2 regions of the Pseudomonas sp. KH_017 genome follow, and region 2 is predicted to be linked to the other one. Evidence: riboswitches for the same ligand, from Rfam matches in the RefSeq annotation. Region 2 holds a riboswitch; the other holds the start of a gene.
What was found. Region 2 has a riboswitch for cobalamin ahead of cobO (cob(I)yrinic acid a,c-diamide adenosyltransferase). Riboswitches for the same ligand answer to the same signal wherever they lie in the genome.
Positions count from the first base shown of each region.

Region 1 (4,078 bases), 1.1 Mb from region 2:
GCCGGGACCTGCGCCAATGAAGTAGACGGTCATCGTCGGTTCCTGTGGGGAAAAAGAGTCTGAACAGGGCTTCAGATGAAGAATGTTCATGATCAAAGGCGGGGATTATCGGTTTTTTACGCAGCGCCGGCCAATGCCAGTGTTGCCTGGGCGTATTTTTGCCGTGGAATCAGCAGTTTTGCCGGGGCCTGGGCCAGTTGTTCCGCCAGGGCCAGTGCGGCGCTTTCCGCCACGCCGTAGCAACCGGTGCGTTCAAACGCTATTTGCGATTGATGACTGAGTTGCGGTTCATAAGCGGCCAGTTGTTCACTGCTGAAATACATCAATTCCAGGCCAAGCTGCTGAGCCAGTTCGATCAGCGCAGGTTCGTCGCGCTTCGAATCGATGCTGGCCAGCGCCTTGATTTCATGACGAGCAATCTGGTGTGCCTCCAACGCCTGATCGAGCAGCGCCAGCAACGTGCTGACAGGGCAGCCGCGCTGGCAGCCCAGGCCGACCACCAGGGTCGGCGCTGTGCTGATATCCGTCATGCGTGGTATTGGCCATCGCTTTTGCGACGGAACAACCAGGCGCTGATCAGGCCCAGGGCCAGCCAGAACGCCACGTTGGTCAGTTGCGAAGCGATTTTGAACTGGGTTTCCAGCGCCTCTGGAGCGAGCATCGAATGCACTTCCGGTTGTGGTGCGCCAATCACATGGGGAACGGCGAGGATCGCCGCGCCGAGGACTTTCATCAGCCAGTGCCGGCTGAACACGATCAGGGCGATACCGACGGCGGTGGAGGCGGCGGTACCGATCCACCACAGTTGCCGTTGTGCCAGATCGGCGGCAGCGGTGCCTGGCAGTTCCGGTGGCAGGCCGAGGGTCGGCGCGAGCACGAACGTCGCATAACCGGCCAGGCCCCAGAGCAGGCCTTGCGAGGTTTTGGTCGGCGCACGCAAGGTGTACAGGCCGGCCAGCATCAGGGCGAAACCGACGGCCACTACCAGGTTGCCACCGGTGGTCGACAGCACGCGCTGCCAGCCGTCTTCCGGCTCCCAGGCTTGTGCGTCGTGGGTATGGGCAGCCATCGCACCGTCGGCGTGTTCATGCATTGCAACAGCGGCCGGTTCGGTTTTTTCGTAGGTCTCGGCCTGCAAAATCAGCGGAGCGACCCAGAAGCTTTGCAGCAGGGTCAGCAGCAGGGCGGCCAGCAGCCCGGTGAAACCTGCGGTTTGCGCAATACGCTTGATCATGTCGACAGCTCTCAATGGCACGGGAACGCGGAGCTGTGACGGGTATCGTGGGCGGCGTTGTGCACCGCTTCGATGTGCGAGAAACCGGCGAAATACACAAGGCTTGCGCCCAGGATCGACGCGCAGACGGCGGCGGCCAGACGTTGGGTCAGGGTTGAGGTGGTGCTCGCGGATGTGTGTTCGGCGCTGCTGATGATCGACATGGCGTTTCCCTCTGGTCTGTCAGCGGGGAATAAGAGCGCATGCAAAAACCCGCACGACCAGGCGCGCAAGGTTTCAAACAGCGCCCGCCCACCGCGGGTTTGTTGGTTCAGTGACCGTACTGGTCACTTTGTGTTGCGGGCCGGTCTCCGGGCTCACGAGGGGCAAAGGCTTGGGCCTGAACCTGAAAGCATCACCTTCCCATGCCGCAGTGGCACAGTGGATCTGACGCTTCGCTCGCTTACCGTTGCGGGGGCAGCACCGGACTGACATGGCTTAAGAGTAAAGCACATGATTCACCGGTTTCCCGTTTCACCCTGTGAAGGGCACCCGTAACAAGGTGTGTAGGAGAGCATGGGCGGGGGTTGGGCGTCAATTGGCAAGGGTTCTCAATTCGGAACCGAGGCGTGGCCTTCGCGAGCAAGCCCGCTCCCACCTTTTACCGTATCCCCATGAAAGAACCCGATTCAATGTGGGAGCGGCGGTGCGACGATTCGACTTGCTCGCGAAGGGATCACCGCCGATTTCAAGTGAACATTGACCCGCCCCAAGACCATGCGTAGCCTTGCGCTTTCGAGGTTCTTCGGCGTTTGCCGAAGCTAAGAAGGGAACGCGGTCGATGCCGCGGCTGCCCCCGCAACTGTGAACGGTGATGTTCGTTGCCACGCCACTGCAGGCTCAAACCATGAGGCCGGCGGGAAGGCGCAGCGAATGCCAGGCTCAAGGCCGGCACACCGTCAGCCAGGAGACCTGCCTCGTCACAGATTCTCACTTTCAACCGGGCGGGGTGATCCGGTGGCGAACTCTTCAGGCACGCGCGTCCGCGTTGTCGGTCGTCGTCCCGTATGCCCGTCACATTAGCCATAGGGCATCCGATGAAAACACTGGCCAAACTCCCCGTCACCATCGTTACCGGCTTTCTCGGCTCGGGTAAAACCACGCTGCTGCGGCACATGCTCGACAACGCCCAGGGTCGCCGCATCGCGGTGATCGTCAACGAATTTGGCGAGTTGGGCATCGACGGCGAAATCCTCAAGCAGTGCTCCATCGGTTGCACCGAAGAAGAAGCCAACGGCCGTGTCTATGAACTGGCCAACGGCTGCCTGTGCTGCACCGTACAGGAAGAATTCTTCCCGGTGATGCGCGAACTGGTGGCCCGTCGCGGCGATCTGGACCACATTCTCATCGAAACGTCCGGCCTGGCCCTGCCCAAGCCGCTGGTGCAGGCCTTCCAGTGGCCGGAAATCCGCAGCGCCTGCACGGTGGATGCGGTGATCACCGTGGTTGACAGCCCGGCCGTGGCCGCCGGCACCTTCGCCGCGTTTCCGGATCAGGTCGACGCCCAGCGCAAACTCGACCCGAACCTGGACCACGAGTCGCCGCTGCACGAACTGTTCGCCGACCAACTGGCCAGCGCTGACCTGGTGATCCTCAACAAAACCGACCTGATCAACCCGGCGGACCTGGCCCGCGTGCGCCTGGAAGTCGCCGAGGAATTGCCGCCAGCGGTGAAAATCATCGAAGCCAGCAGCGGTCGCCTGCCGCTGGACGTGCTGATCGGTCTGGGTGCCGGCTCCGAAGAACACATCGACAGCCGTCACAGCCACCACGACCATCATCACGATGGTGACGATGATCATGACGACCACGATCACGACGCCTTCGATTCGATCTCCATCGAACTGCCGCAAGCCGACGAAAGTCTGCTGCTGGATGCGCTGACCCAACTGGTGGTCCAGCACGGCATCCTGCGGGTCAAGGGTTTTGCGGCGATCCCGAACAAGCCGATGCGCCTGCTGATCCAGGCCGTGGGCACGCGTTTCGACAAGCACTTCGACCGCCAGTGGGGCGCTGAAGAAGCGCGAGTCACCCGCCTGGTGCTGATCGGCCAGGAACTGGACTCCACTGTTCTCGAAGCGCAATTGCGCGCCGCGCTCAGCGTGTAAGCCATGCACCTGCTCAGGACCCAGCCCGGCGGTTTCGTGTCGGATGACAACATTGCCGACCTTGGACAAACCCCCTCCGAGCTGGTGGTCCTGTGCAGCGGCGACTCCAGCCTGGCGCTGCTCGCCGAAGCGGCGCAGCAGTTGCCCGACGATTACCCGAGCGTGCGCCTGGCCAACCCGATGCAGGTGCAGAACCATGCCTCGGTCGATTTGTACGTCGATGAAGTGCTGCGTCACGCCAGGGTGATCCTGATTTCGCTGCACGGCGGCATCGCCTATTGGCGTTACGGCATCGAGCGCCTGGTCGAGCTGTCGCAGCGCGGCGTGCAGGTGATTCTGGTGCCGGGTGATGATCGCCCGGACCCGGAGCTCAGTGACCTGAGCACCGTCGGTGCCGAGGATCGCGACCGGCTCTGGCAGTTTTTGCGCCAGGGCGGCATGGGCAACGCCCTCGATTTCTTCCGCTGCCTGGCCAACCGCTGGCTGGCGCGTGATTACAGCTGGGGCGAGCCGCAAACCCTGCCACGCACGGCGATTTACCATCCGCACAAACACTGCGCCGCACTGAGCGACTGGCAAGCCGATTGGCAAGCGGGTCAACCGGTGGCGGCGGTGCTGTTTTACCGCTCGCATTTGCAGGCGGCGAACACGGCTTTCATTGATGTTTTTTGCCAGCGCTTGCAGGCCGCGGGGTTGA
Region 1 covers NZ_CM174509.1:2,832,738-2,836,815, forward strand. Annotated here, with positions in the region: gene cobM (precorrin-4 C(11)-methyltransferase) at 1-33, opposite strand, end outside; gene AC3IT6_RS12865 (cobalamin biosynthesis protein) at 117-530, opposite strand; gene AC3IT6_RS12870 (CbtA family protein) at 527-1,234, opposite strand; gene AC3IT6_RS12875 (CbtB domain-containing protein) at 1,246-1,437, opposite strand; cobalamin riboswitch at 1,559-1,784, opposite strand; cobalamin riboswitch at 1,995-2,207, shown strand; gene cobW (cobalamin biosynthesis protein CobW) at 2,311-3,381, shown strand; gene cobN (cobaltochelatase subunit CobN) at 3,385-4,078, shown strand, end outside.
Region 1: another riboswitch for cobalamin. It lies ahead of cobW (cobalamin biosynthesis protein CobW); the one in region 2 lies ahead of cobO (cob(I)yrinic acid a,c-diamide adenosyltransferase).

Region 2 (4,078 bases):
ATAAAAGTGCACATAAGAGGCGGTCATCCGCCCCTCACGGTAGACCGCCTCCGCTCCGCGCCCGCCGTTAGGGCTCAAGCCCCGGGCAATCGGCGCCAGTTCAGTGGTGGTCAGCGAATGGTGATAGGTGTGCCCGCGCAGCGAACCTTCCGGCAGTTCCACCGCCTGCAACGCCAGCGCTGCCAAACGCTTTTGCATCACCGCATCACCGGCCAGCAAGCCAACCAGTTCGGCGCGAGTGCCCTCGACATCGGTCAGGGAATCGAGCAGATACAGCATGCCGCCGCACTCGGCGAGCAACGGTTTGCCTGCCCTGTGGTGGGCGCGGATCGCGTCGAGCATCGCGGTGTTTTGCGCCAGCGCGACATGGTGCAGCTCCGGGTAACCACCCGGCAGATACAGGCTGTCCGCCTCCGGCAACGCACGGTCGCGGATCGGCGAGAAGAACGACAACTCGGCGCCCATCGCCCGCAGCAGATCCAGGCTCGCGCCGTAGGTGAACGCAAAGGCTTCATCGCGGGCGACGGCAATGCGCACACCGGCCAGCAGCGGTTCGGCCGCGATGACATCAGGGGCGGCGAATTCGACTGCCGGTGGCAGCGCGACCTCGCAACTGCTGGCCAGGGCATCGGCCGCCGCATCGAGGCGCAGGTCGAGATCGTTCAACTCACTGGCCTGCACCAGCCCCAGGTGCCGGCTCGGCAATTCGATCCCGGTTTCCCGGGACAGCGCGCCGTACCAGCGCAAACCTTCAGTCAGGCTGCCTTCGAGCAGTTGCGCGTGGCGCAGCGTGCCGACACGATTGGCCAGCACGCCGGCGAACGGCAAGTCCGGCTGATATCGCGCCAGCCCCAGGGCCAGTGCGCCGAAGGTCTGGGCCATGGCGGTGCCATCGATCACACCCAGCACCGGCACACCGAAATGCCGCGCCAGATCGGCGCTCGACGGCGTACCGTCGAACAACCCCATGACGCCTTCGATCAGGATCAGGTCCGCTTCAGCGGCGGCTTCCCACAACAACCGGCGACTCTCCTGCTCGCCGACCATCCACATGTCCAGTTGATACACCGGCGCACCGCTGGCGCGTTCGAGGATCATCGGATCGAGAAAGTCGGGGCCGCACTTGAACACACGGACCTTGCGCCCCTGATTGCGATGCAATCGGGCCAGCGCTGCGGTGACGGTGGTCTTGCCTTGGCCGGAAGCCGGCGCGGCAATCAATACCGCCGGACAGTGCCGAGGCTGACTCACAATTCGACGCCTTTCTGCGCTTTGATCCCGGCTTGAAAGGCGTGTTTGATCACGCCCATTTCGGTGACGGTGTCGGCCATCTCGATCATTTCCGGCTTCGCGGCACGACCGGTGACCACCACGTGTTGCATCGGTGGTCGGGCCTGCAAGTCGCTGAGCACCTGATCGAGATCGAGGTAGCCGTGCTTGAGGGCGATGTTCAGTTCATCCAGCACCACCAGGCCGATGGATGGATCGCGCAGCAGTTCCCGGGACACCGCCCAGGCGGCTTCGGCGGCGGCGATGTCGCGCTGGCGGTCCTGGGTTTCCCAGGTAAAACCTTCGCCCATCACGTGAAAGCGCACCTGCTCGGGAAAGCGCCGGAAGAACAACTCTTCGCCCGTGCTGTTGCGGCCCTTGATGAACTGCACCACGCCGCATTGCATGCCGTGCCCCATGGCGCGGGCAAGCATGCCGAAAGCCGAACTGCTCTTGCCCTTGCCGTTGCCGGTCAGTACCAGCAGCAGGCCACACTCGTTCGGGGAATTGGCGATGCGCTCGTCGATCACGGCTTTTTTGCGCTGCATGCGCGCCAGATGGCGTTCGTCACGATCAGGGGTATCAGTCATGGGGGAGCTCTCCGTTTAGGCAGGAATAACGGCGGGCAGGCACAAGAATAGAAGGCAACAAGCCTGGCATCGCCCACCGTGATGCCGCTGGATGAATCAGGCCGGTCTCCGGGCTCATGAGTGGCGCGGGGCCAGACCGTGCGCCTTCCCGCATCAAATCGACACAGTGGCATCACACACAGTTTTCACTCATTTACCGTTGCGGGGGCAGCGCCGGAATTGCGGGCCTTCGACCAACAGAAGGACTCACTCACCGGCTTCCCTGTTTCACTCTGTCGACCCAAGCCACAGAGCACCTGAAACAAGCCGCGAAGGTTAGAGGGTTGGGGGTGGAGCGTCAATTAAAGCCGGGAGGCCATCGACCGAATAACTGCCATCAATCAATAAACTGACGTCAATCTTGTGCCACGCTCTCAGCAGTGATATCAAAGAGCCACAAACTCACAACACAACAACAAGGGTGAGCCCATGCAAGGCATGATCATCAGCAATCCAAAGCTGGAATTCCTGCGCCCGGTGCTCGAGCGCTGGTTCGAATGCATCGACCGTTACAATGCCGTCCGCGGTGATGGCGACACACCGTACTGGCACGACGAAAAGGCCAATCTCGGACTGCTGTCTGCCGCCGCCTGGATGGCCGAGATGGTCACGCTGCAACAAGCGCCCACCCGCAAACAGACCGAAGAAGGCGAACGCAACAGCCGCGCCGACCTGCTCCTGGCCTCGCCCGAAACCCGCGCCTACATCCAGACCAGCCAGCGCTGGCCACGGGTCAACAGCCTCAACCTGTCCCAGGCCTTGCTCGACATCGCCAGCGATGCGAAGCGCCTGAGCCACGCCAGCGACCTGAAACTCGGCTGCCTGTTCGTCGCCCCGCAAAAAGCCCAGCAGGGCGCCACACCGGAAGAACTCCAGGACATGGTCGACGACCTGCAAAAGGAACACAGCTGCGCTGTCGCCTGGTATTTCCCTTATGCCTACCGCAAGTTGCGCAACGAAGCCGGCAACTATCACCCCGGCATTGCGGTGCTGTTCAAGGAAGCCCGCGGCTGAGGGTTGAACCATCGCACGACAACGCTTCTCTATGATTAGAACAAGGCATTCATAGGGAAGACCAGCATGCGCACGCCCCCGCTCGTTCTCGTTATCGCGCTTGGCGCAGGGCTCGCCGCTTGTGGCGAGACCTCCCGCCTGCAAGTCTCCGACGGTACCGGCCCATCACCCCGACTACCAGAACCCAACAAGACACTGGTTCCGACCGTGAACATCGCCCCGGCCATCGGCTGGCCACAGGGTGCGAAACCCGTCGCCGCCACGGGCACTCAAGTGGCCGCTTTTGCCGAAGACCTGGATCACCCGCGCTGGCTTTATGTGCTGCCCAATGGCGACGTGTTGGTAGCGGAAACCAGTGCACCACCCAAACCCGAAGACGGTAAAGGCATTCGCGGCTGGGTGATGAAGAAAGTCATGGGCCGTGCCGGAGCCAGGGTGCCCAGCGCCAACCGCATCACCTTGCTGCGCGACAAGGACCACGATGGCGTCGCGGAAACCCGCACGGTGTTTCTGCAAAACCTCAACTCGCCCTTTGGCATGACCCTGGTCGGCAATGACCTGTATGTGGCCGACACGGATCGTCTGCTGCGCTTTCACTATGAAAGTGGCGATACGCAGATCAAGTCGCCGCCGATCAAGGTTGTCGACCTGCCGGGCGGCCCGCTGAACCACCACTGGACGAAAAACGTCATCGCCAGCAAGGACGGCAGCAAGCTCTACGTGACCGTGGGTTCCAACAGCAACGTCGCCGAAAACGGCATGGACAAGGAAGAAGGTCGCGCGGCGATCTGGGAAGTGGATCGTGCCACCGGCCAGCAGCGGATCTTCGCCTGGGGCCTGCGCAACCCCAACGGCATGGCCTGGGAACCGCACAGTGGCGCGTTGTGGACCGCGGTCAACGAACGGGATGAAATCGGCAGTGACCTGGTACCGGACTACATCACTTCGGTGAAGGACGGCGCTTTTTATGGCTGGCCGTACAGTTACTACGGCCAGCATGTCGATATTCGCGTCGAGCCGCAAAACCCGGACCTGGTGGCCAAGGCTATCGCCCCGGACTACGCTGTCGGCCCACACACGGCATCACTGGGCCTGGCCTTCGCCGAAAACAGCAAGCTGCCGCCGCCCTTTACCCAAGGGGCATTCATCGGGCAGCACGGCTCATG
Region 2 covers NZ_CM174509.1:1,773,539-1,777,616, reverse strand. Annotated here, with positions in the region: gene AC3IT6_RS08085 (cobyrinic acid a,c-diamide synthase CobB) at 1-1,251, opposite strand, end outside; gene cobO (cob(I)yrinic acid a,c-diamide adenosyltransferase) at 1,248-1,859, opposite strand; cobalamin riboswitch at 1,942-2,174, opposite strand; gene AC3IT6_RS08075 (hypothetical protein) at 2,328-2,912, shown strand; gene AC3IT6_RS08070 (PQQ-dependent sugar dehydrogenase) at 2,979-4,078, shown strand, end outside.